DNA from 4 places in the Leuconostoc citreum genome. Region 3 is predicted to be linked to each of the others. Evidence: predicted binding sites of a transcription regulator. Region 3 holds the regulator's gene; each other region holds the start of a gene.
The links. Region 3 encodes Rex, which represses fermentation and respiration genes when NADH is low (regulators of the CRP and FNR family bind a similar motif). Its sites were predicted from a motif close to TTGTGAANTANTTCACAA; they were not measured.
Positions count from the first base shown of each region.

Region 1 (4,234 bases), 480 kb from region 3:
TCATTGGGAAGGTTCCCGCAATTCCCGTTCTAATAGGATCACTCTCAAATATTGACATCAGCTTGTTTTGAGCTATAAACGTATAAAACACATGATTGGTTGTTCTCCAGTTGTGTGTTTTTTGAATGATTATCGACTGTTTGCACCCTGCAAATAAAAATCGCTCTATCAGTCATTCTGATAAAACGGTCAATATGCGAGGCCAAATAGTCGGTAAGGGTAAATCAGAAAAGAAACGTAGCGAGTTTGAGTTTAAAGAAGTACGACGGATTGTGTGATGAGTATATGGATAAGGTGATACTAGATCCAAACATACTAAGGCAGTTCTCGCTAAATAAATACATTGAAGCTGAACGCAAAAATCGTTTTATCGCTGCGAAACTAAAAAAGACGGCTACTGCCTATGCCAGAAACGTTTTCTTACAAGCGATTACTGATGATGTATCATTCTCGTGGCCAACGAAGTTAAAGTTTGATTGGTATTTACCAGACAGACGGATAGACCCAGATAATTGGACGTTTACGCAGAAGTTCATCTTTGATGGTATGCAGAAAGCGCAGATTGGTAAGCGCGTGTTCCTGGACAATGACAACGTGAAAAATATAAAAGGGTTCGACCATGACTTTTATGTAGACAAGGTTAACCCTAGGTTAGAAATATACGAAATGGAGGTAGTACATGAAATATGACATCAGAGTGTCTGGTAAGACGATTAAATCGTTTAGCAATCTAGACGCTGCGAATGTGTGGAGAGATGGGTATCAGAGTATGAACCCAGACAAAACGGTAATTGTTGTTAAGGATTATAGAAAGGTTGGTGAGTGACTAGTTATATTTGAAGTGAATAGTATCAAATGGTAAAATATTATTTTTGCATTGATTTTATTTATGAGGAGTCAAAACTATAATGTGTTTGAAAGATGTACAAGTTTGTTATAAGTGGTTTCAACAAAATATGTTGCGTGAGCACGAAAACGATATACGTAAGCAATTGAATGGTAGTTTAACTTTTTATACCTATGAATGTAGCCAATGTGGGAAACGAAAACAATATTGGTAGAATACAATTAAAAAAGATCAAAATCTTTAAATATAAATAATTTGAATACAATTAATACAAATATTTGCACGGTTATGCAAAATAAGGTGATCATTATTGTTCCCCGACTTCTAATTCTAACACCGACGTAGAGAAAATAAAGGAGTGCCAAAATAGTCACGATAACTATTGTTGTGAAAAACTTAAGTGTGTCGATTATTTGTAGAGTGATCATTAAAAAGGCCTTTTAACAAACTTGATAAGACAATTGTATCAAATTAAAGGGGAGATACAAAATTAACTATTAGAAGAAAAAATAGGGACAGGATAGACAAATACTTTAGTGATTATTATTCTGGTGTGATAGACATGCAGATTAAGTTGAGAAAAGATGAATTGAAACTGCCAGTTAATATTGATGAGAATATTGATGGTGGCAAGGCTGAGAATAAACGTAGTTTTCCAATGGAAAATAATATGATTATTGAGAAATCAGATTACACACTGTAATCATTTATCAGAGACAAAGAATTTATGGATAGTTTCTTGAAGATGTTAATGGGCATTACTGGCAATTAGATATGATCATAGGCGCAGAAGAAGTTGGGTGCCAGTTGCCAAGATGTTGAATCAGTCAGAACGACAATGTTAACGAGACTTGGATAAGATTAAAGACACCTATATGAACTTATGAGACTGTTTATAACTTTTACCCAGAAAAAACATGTCAGTTTTAGGTCAAAAAACAGTGCTAATATTGTAGTATCGAATGATCAAGGATAAACATTCACACATGCTACGGCGCATATTTTGTTTATGCTTCTTCATTTATTACTACTGTAAGTAAAAAAACAATATCTAGTGCATTTGTTCACATTGACAATTTAAAGATAAGCGTTTATAATTTCTTTTGTAGAAAAATTCACATTAGGGAGATTATTATGTTTTCTTTAACTAAGCCGCAAGCCGGTTTAAAAGAAATTGTCATCAAAAGTATTTGGTATGGATTCATCGCAGGAATGATTTCCGGCATGGTTAAGATTGGCTGGGAAGGTATTTTCCCACCACGTACTATTGCTCGTAATTTGATCAATCCGCCACAACATATGGCAATGCAACTGGGAATACCAAAAAAGCTTGTTGAATCATATGTTTACTATTCACAGGATCAGAAGGTATTTTGGTTCACGTTGATTTTGCATTTTTCATTCGCTATCGCATTTTCAATTTTATATGTGTTTGTATCACAATACTGGTCAAATATTGGTCTGTGGCAAGGTGCTGCTTATGGTATTGTACTATGGATTGTTTGGCATGTTATTCTAATGCCAGCTTTTGGCACAGTGCCAGCACCATGGAATCAGCCGTTTGCAGAACACTTCTCAGAGTTTTGGGGACACATTGTTTGGGCTTGGGCAATCGCAGCGACAGTATATTACTTGATTGCGAAAGATAAAAAGGGTCACTTAGTAAATATTTAATACAATAAAACACGAGGAAATGTTTTCTTGTGTTTTTTATTTGCAGATAAAGAGAAATTAAAAAAACCTTAACAGGTATTTTTTTATTGACAAACGAGCATTGCGGAAACACAACTTAATGAGTAGCCTTTTCCTGTTGCTCTGATATAGACATATTGTCGGTCTGCTGTTTTGGATTAACTATGAATTTTGCAAAGTGTCGTGTATGTGGCGTAGAATGATAGTTGTATCAATAACAGGGAGGATAAGGATATGTCAAATGAATTTTTTATTAAGTTGCGCCGTGCTATAGGGTTTGATGGCTTGATTTCAACAATTATGGGTGCATTAATTGTATTTCTGCCAAACCGTAGTGCTAAAGCAGCTGCAGGAATGATTGGAGCAGTTTTAATAGCTGTCGGTTTGTTTAAATTACTATCTGTTTTTAAGCGTGATGCAGGAAATGGGATGGCTCGCTTGGGAAGTTTGCTCGTCTCAATAATCTATCTTGTTGCTGGTATTTTCATTTTCATCGACATGCAATCAGCAGCTATTTCACTCATTTTGGTTGTGGGTGTATTGACTGGTATGACTTGGCTAATTGAAGGCGTTATTCAAATAGCGATTTTCAATCAATTGAGTACTAATAAGGTGTGGTCTTTTGCATCAGCATTAATCAGTATACTCGGTGGTTTAAGCCTTCTATTCAGTCCGGTTTTGGGTGGACTAATTGTGTGGACTTTCTTTGGAATTTCATTGTTGGTCATTGGAATATTCAAGTTAATTCAATACTTTACTCTAAAAAACTAGTTTAATTAAAATCGTCAGTTAGTTTATGCTAATGGCGATTTTTTATATCGTTTGAGTTAAGCGACAATAAGAACTACAATAATCATAAGGTAGTCCCTGAAATAAAGTGATAATCCCTCTCCTATGTTTCTATAAGATAAGTAATTCTCAATATTTATAATTGTTCTCTTGTTTCTGGGGTTACCGTACATAATAAATAGCAGTCCGACTTACAGTGTAGGTTGGGCTTTTTTGATGGAGTAAGTCATGGATATAAAAAATTGGATTATCAAAATATTTAGTGTGGCAGCAATAATAACAATAAACGGCATCATAGATAGCATTATGCGAAAGTTTGATGCCGGTTATGATGTCGGATGCATTGTCGGAGTCATACAATTTATGTTCATGTTTTACGTTATAGATAAGGTGTTTTATGGATAAACAAACAAAACAGCGTTTGAAACACATCAGAGACGCTACAGAAGTGAATACGAGACATAAGCAAGACTTGATAAAAAGACGTGTAGAACGTCATGAGCAATCACGTGTGCAGATTAAAAGCGAAGTGATGGAAAATAGGAATATCAACTATCGTGGGTGCATGAAGTGGATTTGACAATCAAATGATATAATTAACAGATATTTTGAATAAGGAGTTAATAATTATGAACATCGGTTATTTTTATTTGATAATGGCAATTGTATCTGAGGTTATCGGATCTAATATGGTTGTAAAAACAGAAGGTTTTACAAAATTAAGACCTACATTAGTTTGTATAGTTTGTTTTGTTTTTGCTTTATATATGTTATCAATAACTGTTAAATACATGCCACTCTATGTAGCCTATGCGATATGGGGTGGTTTAGGCATCATTTTAGTAACTATTGTCGGTATTGTTGTTTGGAAAAATAATATCAATTTAGTAACATTACTTGGAATTG
Region 1 covers NZ_CP042410.1:575,350-579,583, forward strand. Annotated here, with positions in the region: gene FGL72_RS02820 (hypothetical protein) at 1-33, shown strand, start outside; gene FGL72_RS02825 (dTDP-glucose pyrophosphorylase) at 286-690, shown strand; partial or broken gene FGL72_RS09945 (hypothetical protein) at 1,410-1,692, shown strand; gene FGL72_RS02835 (YagU family protein) at 1,982-2,521, shown strand; gene FGL72_RS02840 (HdeD family acid-resistance protein) at 2,774-3,310, shown strand; gene FGL72_RS02850 (DMT family transporter) at 3,958-4,234, shown strand, end outside.
Region 1: FGL72_RS02835 (YagU family protein) is a predicted target of Rex. The motif match lies at 1,951-1,968, and genes of this name have one in related genera.

Region 2 (4,234 bases), 300 kb from region 3:
AACAATTAATTGCTTAACCTGATCTCGAATTAAGACATCTAGACCATCTAGTGGTTCATCCAGTAAAATATATTGCGCACGACTAGCAAAGCTGAGAATAATCATAAATAGTGCACGCATACCTTTAGAATAAGTTTTAATCTGTTTACTATTATTCAAGCCAAATCGTTTGATTTCTGCATCATACCAAGCTTCATCGAAATCCTTATAGGCCACTTTTAGAATAGCTTTAATTCGTTTTGGTGAATAGTAACGTAACCAATTATCAGGCATATCGATATAAAACAATTGATCATGTCGCTTTGTTGTTTTCAGATAGTCTATGCCATCTAGTCCAACACGACCAAAGTCAGGTAATAACTCACCTGACAGTGTCCCAAACAATGTCGTCTTCCCTGCGCCATTGCGGCCTACTAGACCAACAATCTCGCCCTTATGCAATTCAAAATTAACATTCTTCAACACTTGTTTATTTTGAATTTTCTTAGAAATATTTTCAATAACGAGTGTCATCTCTCCTCCTTGCTCGCTTTAACATCTTTTCCGTAACTAGCATCAATCCACTGATGCAAAATATCAGAAGATATGCCCGCACGCTTTGCCTCAATCACAACTTCCCCCAATTGTTGTTGAACATTGGCAATAAAACGATCATCCGCGATCACACCATCATTTTCACGTACGAAAGTACCTTTACCAGCAACAGTTTCAATCACATTTTGACTTTCTAATGCCTTATAGGCTTTAGCAACTGTATTGGGATTTAGCCCTTCGATTAGCGCCATTTCTCTGACAGAGGGCAATTTTTCGCCCACGGATAAAACACCTGCAGCAACTTGAGACTTGATTCGCCACATCAACTGCTCATATAATGGCTGATTTCGCTGAATTTGTGCCATTTATGCACTTCCTTTATCATTTTTCGTGTATGCTTAACCCCAACGTCTGTCACATACACCAACTGATTAAAATGCGCTTCATTAATTCCCCTATGAATAAGTGTACTAAGTGTACTATCTGTATCATGTGTACTATGTTACGCGGTACAGTTATATTTGTCAAGTCCGTGATGCGATAAATCAAATACGAAATATAAATCAATTTTTAGCACAAATGTATGATAAAATTAGGTCAATTGTTTTCATTTAGATCATACTATTCGTAATCAGAGGATACATCAATGACAAAAGAAAAAACTACCCAAACCATTGTTTTTGTCGCTTTTTTTGCAGCTATTACTTTTGTGGCAACTAGCATTCAGGTGCCAATGCCAGCACTCATTGGCAAACCCTTTGTCCATCTGGGTAATGCTGCTGCACTCCTATCAGTACTGATTCTGGGCTATAAACGTGGTGCATTAGCTGGTGGCATGGGCTTAGCGCTTTTTGATGTCACACACAACTATATTCTTGACGCACCTTATTATTTTATCGAAATTTTCATCGTTGGGGGTAGTGCTATGCTCGTATTTTATAGCCTCCACTACAACAAAAAGCCACAAACTAGTAAATTAGTTCTCATTGTTGTTGCAGCAATTATCACCAAACTCGTCATGACAACGCTACACAATTTTGTTATGAGTTTAGTCAAAGGCATGACTATTCAGCCGGCATTTGTTGCAACATTATCGACGCTCTTTCCCACTTTGGTTAATTGTGTCACAACCTTGCTTGTTGTTATGATTGTCTATCCTATTTTAGGCCAGAAACTGCAACACTCATTAGCCCCAACACATTAAAAAAGCCAGCAGACAATCATGGTAGCGTCTACTGGCTTTTTTGTAAAAACAAAACCCCGCATCTGTTAACAATACGGGAGAAAGAAAATATATTCAAGAATGAGAAGAGAAGATTTGGGAGAGAATGAAATGAAAATCCTATATCATCTGCAGGGTTCTGTTCAATTAATAAGTGTTATTTGTTCTTATCAATAACTATATATTAACGATTCAAGATTAAATTCAAGTTAAAAAATCCTTTTAAAATTAACGCACTTTCTTTTACTATTATTTTACAAGTAAACACTTGGAATTGTTTGACATTTCACAATAAAACCATTATACTTACTTATTGTAATAGAAAGCACGATAATAATTATATGATAAGGAGAAAATCGTTATGTTAGCGTGGTTACGTCATTCAAAAATTGCAATGTGGGGATTGACTATTATTCGGCTCTATCTGGGGTTTGCTTGGGCAAAGGACGGTTTTGAAAAATTAACTGGTCCCAAACCATTTGATGCATCTGGTTTAATTATGGGGGCAATTAAAAATCCTGTTACTGCACCCGGTGGGGCAAAAGCTTTTCCGCTATATGACTGGTTCTTGACTACTTTCACCAACAACGGTCATTCTACTGCTGCCTTTTCTTTCTTAGTATCTTGGGGTGAACTACTGGTTGGACTCGGCCTAATTTTTGGCACGTTAACACTTGCCGCAGCATTTTTCGCATTAGTCATGAACTTTTCTTATCTTGGTGCAGGCGTTGTTTCAGTCAACCCAACCTACATTATTTTAGGTGGTCTATTGCTCATTTCCGGATTCAATTCAGGAAAAATTGGCTTAGACAGATGGGTTACACCATTCCTACGTTCAAAGATGCCGTTCTTGAACAATGATATTAGTGTCAAATAATCTTTAAAAAAATACCGTTATTAGAGGGGAAATAACACACATGTTCACATTACAAAAACCCAAAGCTAACTTGCTTGAAATCACAAGCAAAAGCATTTTTTATGGTTTTATAGCCGGTATGATATCTGGGATGGTAAAAATAGGCTGGGAAGCTATTTTACCACCACGCACCATCGCACGTAATATGACCAATCCACCACAACATATGGCCGAACAATTGGGTTTTTCAGATAAACTTGTTCACGCATTTGTGTACTATTCTCAAGATCAAAAAGTTTTTTGGTTTACATTGTTATTACACTTTTCGTTCGCCATTGTTTTTGCGATACTCTACGTTTTTGTATCTCAATACTGGCCACTCATTGGCCTTTGGCAAGGTGCCGTTTATGGCGTTGTCCTTTGGGTCGTCTGGCATGTTATTTTAATGCCAGCTTTTGGTACAGTGCCGGCCCCTTGGCATCAGCCTTTTGCTGAACATTTTTCAGAATTTTTCGGCCACATCGTTTGGGCTTGGGCGATTGCAGCAACTGTTTATTATCTTATCGCCAAAGACAAGCATGGACATTTAACAACTATTTAAAAAAAGACCTTAACAGGTCTTTTTTATTGCCATTTTTTGTATACTGAAATAAATAGAAATAATTAAAAGGATTGCCGATGTTATTTAAAGATCAAGTTTATCAATTTACGCCAGCAACTGTGCCCAATACAGCCAAGACGGTCATACAAGATTTACCTTATGCTACTGGTTCTCGACACACTTTAGACATCTACTTACCTAGTGGTGTCAAACCTTTCCCAGTCATTTTAGACTTATATGGTGGCGGCCTTCTGCGTGGTAAAAAATCATCTTTCAAACTAAATCCAAGTTTACGATTTTTAACTGATCAGTTTGCTGTGATTAGCATGGATTATCGTTTAAATGTACCACCTTATTGTGAGTTTCCAAATCAAATTGCAGAAATCCGTGCGGCATTAGATTTTTTAACGCGCAGTGCAACAATGTACAATCTTGATATGCAACACGTCATTTTAATTGGTGAATCTAGTGGCGCACAATTAGCTATGTTAGCCGCTGCTAGTTTTGCTGCAAACGTGACACTTGGTCACATACCAAACCATCGATTCCTAGATCAATTCCCAAAAGTAGCCGGTGTTATTGGCCTGTACGGCCCTTATCAAGTCGACCAGTTTGCAACACAATTTAATCAATTGCATATAATCCCAAAATTTCTGGAAACAGGTTCAGCGATAGCCTTCGAAGGCATTATGTTACAAGGCAATCGCCCTGATAGCGTCCCCTCATTAGTTAAGCAGGCCAATCCTGCAACTTATTTCACACCATCCACACCACCTACGTTACTTATCGCCGGCACTAAAGATCATGTTGTGCCTTATCTACAAAGTCTCAAACTTGCAGAAGATTATCACAGATTGGTAGGAAAAAAACCAACAACTCTTATCATACCCAATGCTGATCATGGTCCAAGTGACTATAATACATCCGCTATTTATTATGAAAAGCTAGCGTTTATCAATGAGCATATAAAAGCAGTGTGAGTTAACTCACACTGCTTTTTTCTAGTATCGTTAAAATGGTT
Region 2 covers NZ_CP042410.1:1,669,327-1,673,560, forward strand. Annotated here, with positions in the region: gene FGL72_RS08300 (ATP-binding cassette domain-containing protein) at 1-513, opposite strand, end outside; gene FGL72_RS08305 (GntR family transcriptional regulator) at 510-899, opposite strand; gene FGL72_RS08310 (ECF transporter S component) at 1,181-1,738, shown strand; gene FGL72_RS08315 (DoxX family membrane protein) at 2,118-2,633, shown strand; gene FGL72_RS08320 (YagU family protein) at 2,674-3,213, shown strand; gene FGL72_RS08325 (alpha/beta hydrolase) at 3,291-4,193, shown strand; gene FGL72_RS08330 (HAD-IIB family hydrolase) at 4,195-4,234, opposite strand, start outside.
Region 2: FGL72_RS08315 (DoxX family membrane protein) is a predicted target of Rex. The motif match lies at 2,031-2,048, and genes of this name have one in related genera.

Region 3 (4,234 bases):
TTCATCATTCGGCCAAACAAACGTAATTTCTAAAATATGGTCATCAACCTCCATAAGCTTTTCAACTTGTTTAACATTAGGATAAAATTGAAATACCATCTCAGCTACTGGCCCCGTAGCATGATTAGAAACATATGTTGCCCGATCACCAGTCATAATAATAATATTTTCCGCTGATTCTGGGTTTTTAGCATTCCAAGCAATCACTTTTGATAGCTGTGCTGGTGATAAATGCACAGCGTATAGCTGTTCTTGACTCGTCGCGACCATAGCCCCATTTGAACCAACAAAGTCAATTTCGTAACCTTTACCAATTGTTGGTTCAAATAGTTCTTGTAAGTTTTTAACTTGTCGCCCAGAAGCCGCGACAAAACGCATGTCGCGCGCTTTCATATTATCCAAAATACGCTCAAAACGACCTTGGCTATATTCGTCATTAGCTGTTAAAAACGTGCCATCCATATCAGAGGCAATCATCCTAATGTTCACTGGTCTCCCACCTTTTAAAAAATGTTAATGCGTAATCTATTACGCCATATTAAACTTGTTAATGAATAAAAATCTATGCGAAGCCAAACAAAATTGTATCAGAAAGTAGTGATACAGTATTGTTCAATTTAACATAGATAACTCATTAATTATAACATATTAATTTTAAAAACCGCCTTTTGGCGGTTTTTAACTAAATTGCTCAAGATACATCTGATATGCACTATCATCAAGAACCCAATCAAGCTCACCAATATATTCAGCATGCGGATCATGATAGGCAAAGCCATGTTTAAATTTATATAGCCCATCTGTTGGCACAAAGTCCCCCACACCACCAAAATCGTAGGCTACTTTACCCAGGGCCAAGCCCCATTGTAACATATGCCACTGCACTGCATAAGGCCCATAATGCTTGGCATAACGACGATCAGATCCAGCATACATATACCAAATTTCGTCCCCATAACTAAAGCCAATGCCACTAGCAACAACATGGCCCTCAAAGTGAGCTAAGAATACCTTAAATAGTCCTGTCCCTTGCCATAGTTTTTGCATACGCAAGAAATAATCAATTGGACGATGTGTAATACTTTGAGCTGTAGCCATCATCACATAGGTCTCAAAGAATGCCCGGACATCGGCTTCGCTATCACCAGAAGTTACTGTCACACCATCCTTGGCTGCACGTCTAATTTGATTACGATAATCACGCTTAAAATGCAACATCAGGTCATCTTCATTGGTAATTGGTTTAGCGCCTTCACCACGACCATCGTAATATAAGACAACGTTCTTTCGTGGTTGTATATTGCCATGCATGTGCGTAATATCGCGATTACGAGTGACAAAACCTGCGTTTTGATAAGCTGTATTACGTGCTGGTGTGTAAGGCACTTCAGGGTCCATCCGAATTAAAAATACATTATCTGGTAAAGCTGTCAAAGCTTCCTCAATCATAGACTTTATCAAATCAATATCGTCGATGTCCGCAATCGGCCCGCGACCAGCATAGCCTAGTAACTTGCCAGTAACAGCTTCAACCGTTAAGACTGACAAAACTGCATCAATACGGCCATTAGTCTCATGGTAAACGTAGACATGACCCCAATTAGATTTTAATTCACCCCAAAGCGGATCCTGTGTTACCTGCCCTCTTGGATCACGACGAACAAATTCTTGGTAGGCGGTAACTTTCTCTGCATCATTTAAATCTAAAATAGCCATCTGAATTATAACCCTGTCGTAATTGAACCATAGTTATCAATAAAATAAACCAATGTTTGCAATTCATTTGTTAAATCAACGTTCTGCACACGCACATTATTTGGTACAGTCACACGCAGTGGTGTAAAGTTCAAAATACCTTTAATCCCTGCTTCAACAAGCTTATCAGTAATCTCTTGTGCGACACCTTGTGGAACAGTTAAAATAGCAATATTAATGCGCTGTGCTGTAATCTGTTCTGTTAACTCACTCATGGCATAGATAGGCACACCAGCCATAATCGTTCCAGCTCGAGTTTCATCAACGTCAAAGGCAGCGGAAATACGCATATTTGAAGATTGATGGAAGTTAAAGTTTAGGAGCGCTTGTCCAAGATTACCAGCGCCAATCAAAGCAACATTAATTAAGCTGTCTTGATCTAAAACATTAGCAAAAAAATCTAATAGTGCTTTCACATCATAACCATAACCACGCTTACCAAGTGCACCAAAATAAGAAAAATCACGACGTATTGTTGCCGCATCAAATTTAATAGCATCACTAAGTTCTGCTGATGAAATGCGATCAGTCCCCGCATCGTGTAAAAATGTTAAGTAACGGAAGTATATCGGCAATCTTTTTGCCGTAGCACGTGGAATTTTTGGTTGTTGAGTCATAGTTTCTCCAATTCATTTAAGTCACCATCTGAACGTGGTCACTTTCTATTTAATATTAAAGCACACTCTATGTTCACCTTGTGAACTTTTGCATAACTATTATATCACATAAATAGGCTTTTCAAAAAAAGATAGTGATTCATTCACAAAGTGACTATTTATTTAATAATTCAAAATCTAAGCCAGGGTTAGTATTAAGATCTAATCCAGCAAAAATATGTTGTTTAAAGTTCCAATAACCAGCAGCACCTATCATCGCCGCATTATCGCCTGTGTATTCTCGTGGCACTGGAATAAAGGTTGTCTTGGGGAATTGTGATAATAATATGTCTAACTCATCACGTAGCTGCGTATTGGCCGCTACACCGCCAGCCAAAACAAAACTTTTAACGTCATAATCCTTCAAGGCTTTTCTGGTACGACCAATCAATGCATCAACGACAGCATTTTGAAAACTTGTCGCCAAATTGTTATGATCGATTGTTTCACCCTTTTGTTCAGCATGATGAACATAGTTAATAACTGCACTTTTTAAGCCGGAAAAACTAAAATCATAGTTATCTTCATGTGCCATAGCAGTTGGAAATTTAATGGTTGCTTGTCCCCTATGCGCCATTTCGTCAATTGTTTTACCTGCTGGATAAGGGAGTTTGAGTAATCGACCAACTTTATCAAAACTTTCACCTGCCGCATCATCACGAGTCTCACCTAAGACAGCGAAATTATTTTCTGATGTCATCAATACAAGCTCAGTATGGCCACCGGAAACCATCAATGCTAACGCTGGATAAATAATTGGGACATTGAAATTAGCAGCGGCAATATGACCCGCCAAGTGATTAACCGGTATGATTGGCAAATCATGTGCCAGAGCGAAAGTTTTGGCTCCCATCAGCCCAACTAGTAATGAGCCAACCAATCCTGGGCCATAAGTCACAGCTACACCATCTAAATCTTCAGGCCTAACTTGTGCTGCATCTAGTGCATCATCTAAGACACGCGTAATCCATTCAATATGATGGCGACTAGCAACTTCTGGCACAATCCCGCCGAAGCGTTGATGGGAATTAATTTGTGTGGCTACCGCATTACTAAGTACAATATGACCATCTTCAACAATCGCTACACTAGTTTCGTCAGCACTTGATTCAAAAGCTATAATTTTTGTCACGGTTAGATGTTCCTTTCCATCATGATTGCTGCATGGCCGTTTTTATAATATTTTTCACGGCGAAAATAAGCCTGAAAACCATTTTTTTCGTATAATTGAATGGCTGAAATATTGGTTTCATCAACTTCTAATAGAAATCGTTTGACTTTTGGCTGCTTAAGGATTTGATTTAACAACTGCTGTGCTATACCTCGCCGTTGATAATCAGGATGAACGGCCAAACTGCCAATTTCGATTTCATCAATTATCTGCGTCACACCAATAAATCCAGCATTTGCAATAAAATACCTGCTTCGCGGGCTAGATAATTCATGCTCAAAAACAGCCATCGGCCAAGGCGACGGCACAAATGCTGCTTCGGCAATATTAAAAATCAACCGTGCATCTTCAGTTTTGGCTTGTCTTATTATCAATCTCTCTTACCATCGAAATCGCATCTTCATGATCACCTAAATAGTAGCCTTTTTTAATCCCAACATTTTTAAATCCTAGTCGTTGATATAGGGCTATTGCTCTAACATTTGATGATCTAGCCTCCAAGGATACTGTGTGTATACCAATATTTTTAGAGAAGTTAGCGATATCTTCAATCAGCAAGCGTCCTAACCCATTACCTTGCCAGACCGGTACGACGGCAATATTTGTAATATGCATGTCATATATTTCACGTTGATAAGCCGCACCAGCAAAA
Region 3 covers NZ_CP042410.1:100,302-104,535, reverse strand. Annotated here, with positions in the region: gene FGL72_RS00560 (HAD-IIB family hydrolase) at 1-489, opposite strand, end outside; gene FGL72_RS00555 (lipid II:glycine glycyltransferase FemX) at 679-1,716, opposite strand; gene FGL72_RS00550 (redox-sensing transcriptional repressor Rex) at 1,722-2,372, opposite strand; gene tsaD (tRNA (adenosine(37)-N6)-threonylcarbamoyltransferase complex transferase subunit TsaD) at 2,527-3,543, opposite strand; gene rimI (ribosomal protein S18-alanine N-acetyltransferase) at 3,546-3,956, opposite strand; gene rimI (ribosomal protein S18-alanine N-acetyltransferase) at 3,931-4,234, opposite strand, start outside.

Region 4 (4,234 bases), 420 kb from region 3:
TCAATTTGTTCAATTTCTGGTTTGAGTGCTTGCTGATACATATTAATGTGCACATGTGGCATTAATGCATAGTCTCGCCCAATAAGACCAGCCCACGCTTCAAAAAGCTCACTTGGCACTTCATCTTCGTCGCTAGCTATCGGCATAAAGTTCACACTAAAAGTATTATTAGCTTCACCCTCTTCATCAAATTCAGCTTGCGTGATTTTACCATTTGTTAATTCACTGGCATAGTCAAAATCAAAGACGCGTCGCTCGTCAAAAATGTGAATAAAGCCTGCTGTCGCTTGTTCATCACTAGCCATATCAACTACACGCAAAATACGATCACGCTGCCCATTAAAAAGTTGTTGTGTAAAATAAGACATTATTCACCCATATGCTGATTATATCGCCTTAGGCTAACCAATAAGCATACATTCCTCCATCCATTTGTTACCCAATTCTAACACAATGATTCACGAACCACCATATTTCAAATGATAAAAAAATTCAGTCCGAACAGTGGACTGAATTTTTAAACATTGCTTAAAGTGTTGTGAAATCAAAGACTTTACGTCCGGTAATTTTACCAGCTTTCATCTCATCAATGATTTCGTTCATGTCTGCAAAGTTAACTTTCTCAACAATTGGCTTAACTTTGCCTTCTGCACCAAACTGGAAAGCTTCTTTCAAATCAGCGCGTGTGCCTACTAATGACCCACGAACTTCAATACCATCTAAGACGGTCTTAGCAATATTCAAAGCCATGTCACCTTGTGGCAAGGCCACAGCAACTAACTTACCCATAGGGCGTAGTGAGTCAACTGCTTGATTAAATGCAGCTGCGTTAACTGCGGTCACTTGTGCAGTATGGACACCACCGGTTGCTTTTTGTACTTCAGCAGCCACATCTTCAACCCTTTTACGGTTGATTAGGACTTCAGCACCATTCTCTTTTGCTGCAGCAAGCTTATCATCATTACCATCAATAACAGCCACATGTGCGCCAAACACGTTGTGCGCATACTGAACAGCTAAGTTACCTAAACCACCGGCACCATGAACAGATACCCACTGACCTGGTTTTGTTTCACCGACTTTAAGTGACTTATACATTGTCACACCAGCACAGGTAATCGACGTAGCTTCAAGTGGATCCAAGCCTTCAGGCACTTTAACAGCATACTTAGCATTAACCACTGCCTGTTGTGACATAGCACCATCAACCGTGTAGCCTGAATTCCGAACTTTACGACAAAATGTCTCATTTCCCGTTACACAATAATCACAAACGCCACAAGCATCATAAAACCAAGCAATAGATACACGATCACCGATCTTCAAGTAATCACCAGCACCTTCTGCTAACTTTGACACACGACCAACACCTTCATGTCCGATTACACGGCGGAACGCACCGTTTCGTTGTCCAATTTTATTAGGATTCCCAAAATCGGCACCGGCTACGTGCAAGTCTGTATGGCAAAGACCAACATATTCCATATCAACTAGGGCTTCACCAAATGACAAAGCTTTTGGTTCCCAATTATCAATTAAATCAACGTAACCATCTGGGTTTTCACGTACGACTGCTGCTTTCATAATATCGATATACTCCTTCTTTTTGTGAACTATTTTACAAGTAAATTGTACCTGTTTTAAGGACAGATGTAAAGTTTTTTTATCAAAAAACACACAATTTCACAATTTATTATGTGATCAATCAGACTAAAAAAACACATGCTAATGCACGTGTTTAATCAAAAGTTAACACTAATTTACCTAAAACATGTTTTAATGTCTGGAATTGTTTCATGTTTTCGGCATCAAAAGGTGCAACTTGGGCAATTTTGATTGAAATTTTGCCAACTGAAACAAGGCCCAGCAGTGTTTCTAAACGCTGCCCATTCGATTGCAGGTAACTGTGTTGTACCCGTTGATCAGTTGCATCTTCGACAAGTGATACTAATCTGCCCTGTGGTTTGAGTACATTTAACGATTGCTGTAATGTATCGCCACCAATTGTGTCTAAGATGACATCAACCCCCTCGGGTAAAGCCTGTGTCAGGGCAGTGGTGCGATAATCAATGACTTGCACTTGATTATCTATCGCCTGCAAATATGCTGTCGCTGTGCTACTGGCAGTAGTGTATATCGTTTGTGCGCCTCGAAGTCGTGCAGCTTGTATTGCAGCTGATCCAACTGACCCTGCCCCACCATGAATTAAGACAGACTCACCTGGCTGAATATCTAAATCTACTGTCACCATCTGATAACCCGTTTGCGCGCCTAAAACTGTTGCCGCAGCAGTTTCATAACTGACATTATCCGGTATTTTAGCCAGCAAAGATTGACTAACAGCAACATACTGTGCATAAGACTTTAAATGCGTCGAAGCTGCCACGCGGTCACCTATGCTAAAGTTTTCCACCTCATCTCCAACAGCAATGACTTGACCGGAAACACTTGAGCCTGGAATTAATGGCGTTGGTTTATCTGTCCCCATCAACCCTTGACGAAACTTAACGTCATAAGGATCAATTGCTGTGGCGTGTTGTTGTACAAGAACCTGTTTTGATTTAATTTCTGGTCTTTGTGCTGTTTGTGTATCCGTCAAAACATCCAAGTCACCATAATTAATCATTTCTACAGCATACATTGTGTCACACTTTCTAAATTAATATAATTGATTGCAACGTGTCAATAACTATATTTTAGTCTAAAAACGATCATAAGTGTTACTTCCTGTTCTAAAAAAGCATGAACTAATGCTATGCATCGTCCATGCTCTCATTTAATTCAGATAATTTGATTTAACATCAGCCATTGTTTGTAATACGGTTGCCTTATCTAAAACAACTAGCATTTCAGGAAGATTTGGTCCCTGAACTTCATGTGTTGTCGCAATACGAATAGGATTCCAGAGATTACGGCCTTTAATTTCGAGCTGATTTTGAATACCACGAATCGCATTCAGGTAATCTTCTGCTGTCGCATCATCAGGTAGTGCGATGTAAGCTGATTCCCATGCATCAAACACGCGACGACCTTCTTCGGAGGTTAAGTAAGCCACCATCTCATCAGTAATATCACCTAATTCAAAGAAAGGCTGACGTACTAGGTCAACTATTTCACGCGTATAAGAAATGCCTTCAACACCAGCCACCTTAATCACCTGAGCTAACCAATCTGCCTTAGCTGTTGCATCAGCAGGACTAACAAGATTAGCAGTCACTAATTCTTGAATTAATTGTGGCATAATTTCTTCTAAATCACGGCGCATCCACTGGTTATTAATCCATTCCAACTTCTTTTGATCAAACTTCGCATTTGCCTTTGACAGGCGGGTTTCGTCAAACATTTGCTTAAATTCTTCTAGTGAGAAAATTTCGTCTTCACCCTTTGGTGACCAACCTAGTAAACCAATAAAATTGACCATTGCTTGTGGTTGATAACCTAATGCTTTGTATTGTTCAACGAATTGCAAGACGTTTTCGTCACGTTTTGATAACTTTTTACCTGTCTCACCATTGATAATCAGCGCCATATGACCAAATTGTGGTATATCCCAACCAAGCGCTTCAAATATCATCATTTGCTTGGGGGTGTTAGACACGTGATCATCACCACGCAACACATGCGAAATCTTCATCATGTGGTCATCAACTACAACTGCAAAATTGTATGTTGGCATGCCATCGGCTTTTTGAATGACCCAATCGCCTCCAACTTCTTTGGCACCAATTTCAATGTGTCCTTTAACAATATCATCCCAAGCGTAAGTCTTTTCTTCTGGCACACGGAAACGAACCACTGGCTTTAGACCCTTTGCTTCAAATTCGGCATACTTTGCCTCACGTTCTTCACGTGTTAAACCTTCATATTCGTAAACATAATGCGGGGCTTGCTTGGCTGCTTGCTGAGCTTCACGTTCAGAAGCTAGTTGTTCCGACGTTTTATAAGATTTATATGCCAACCCTTCAGTCAACAACTTATCAATAAACGGTTGGTAAATACCCTGCTCATTACGCTCAGATTGGCGATAAGGTCCATATTCACCTGGCTTTTCCGGTGATTCATCCCAGTCTAAACCGAGCCAAGCTAAGTTTTCTAACTGAGATTTTTCGCCATCAGCAATATTACGGGCTGAATCTGTATCTTCAATACGAATAATAAATTTACCATTATAATGGCGAGCAAAAAGCCAGTTAAAAATAGCTGTACGCGCATTACCAATATGTAAATGGCCAGT
Region 4 covers NZ_CP042410.1:1,547,892-1,552,125, forward strand. Annotated here, with positions in the region: gene FGL72_RS07685 (hypothetical protein) at 1-368, opposite strand, end outside; gene adhP (alcohol dehydrogenase AdhP) at 529-1,584, opposite strand; gene FGL72_RS07695 (NADP-dependent oxidoreductase) at 1,739-2,641, opposite strand; gene gltX (glutamate--tRNA ligase) at 2,777-4,234, opposite strand, start outside.
Region 4: adhP (alcohol dehydrogenase AdhP) is a predicted target of Rex. The motif match lies at 1,607-1,624, and genes of this name have one in related genera.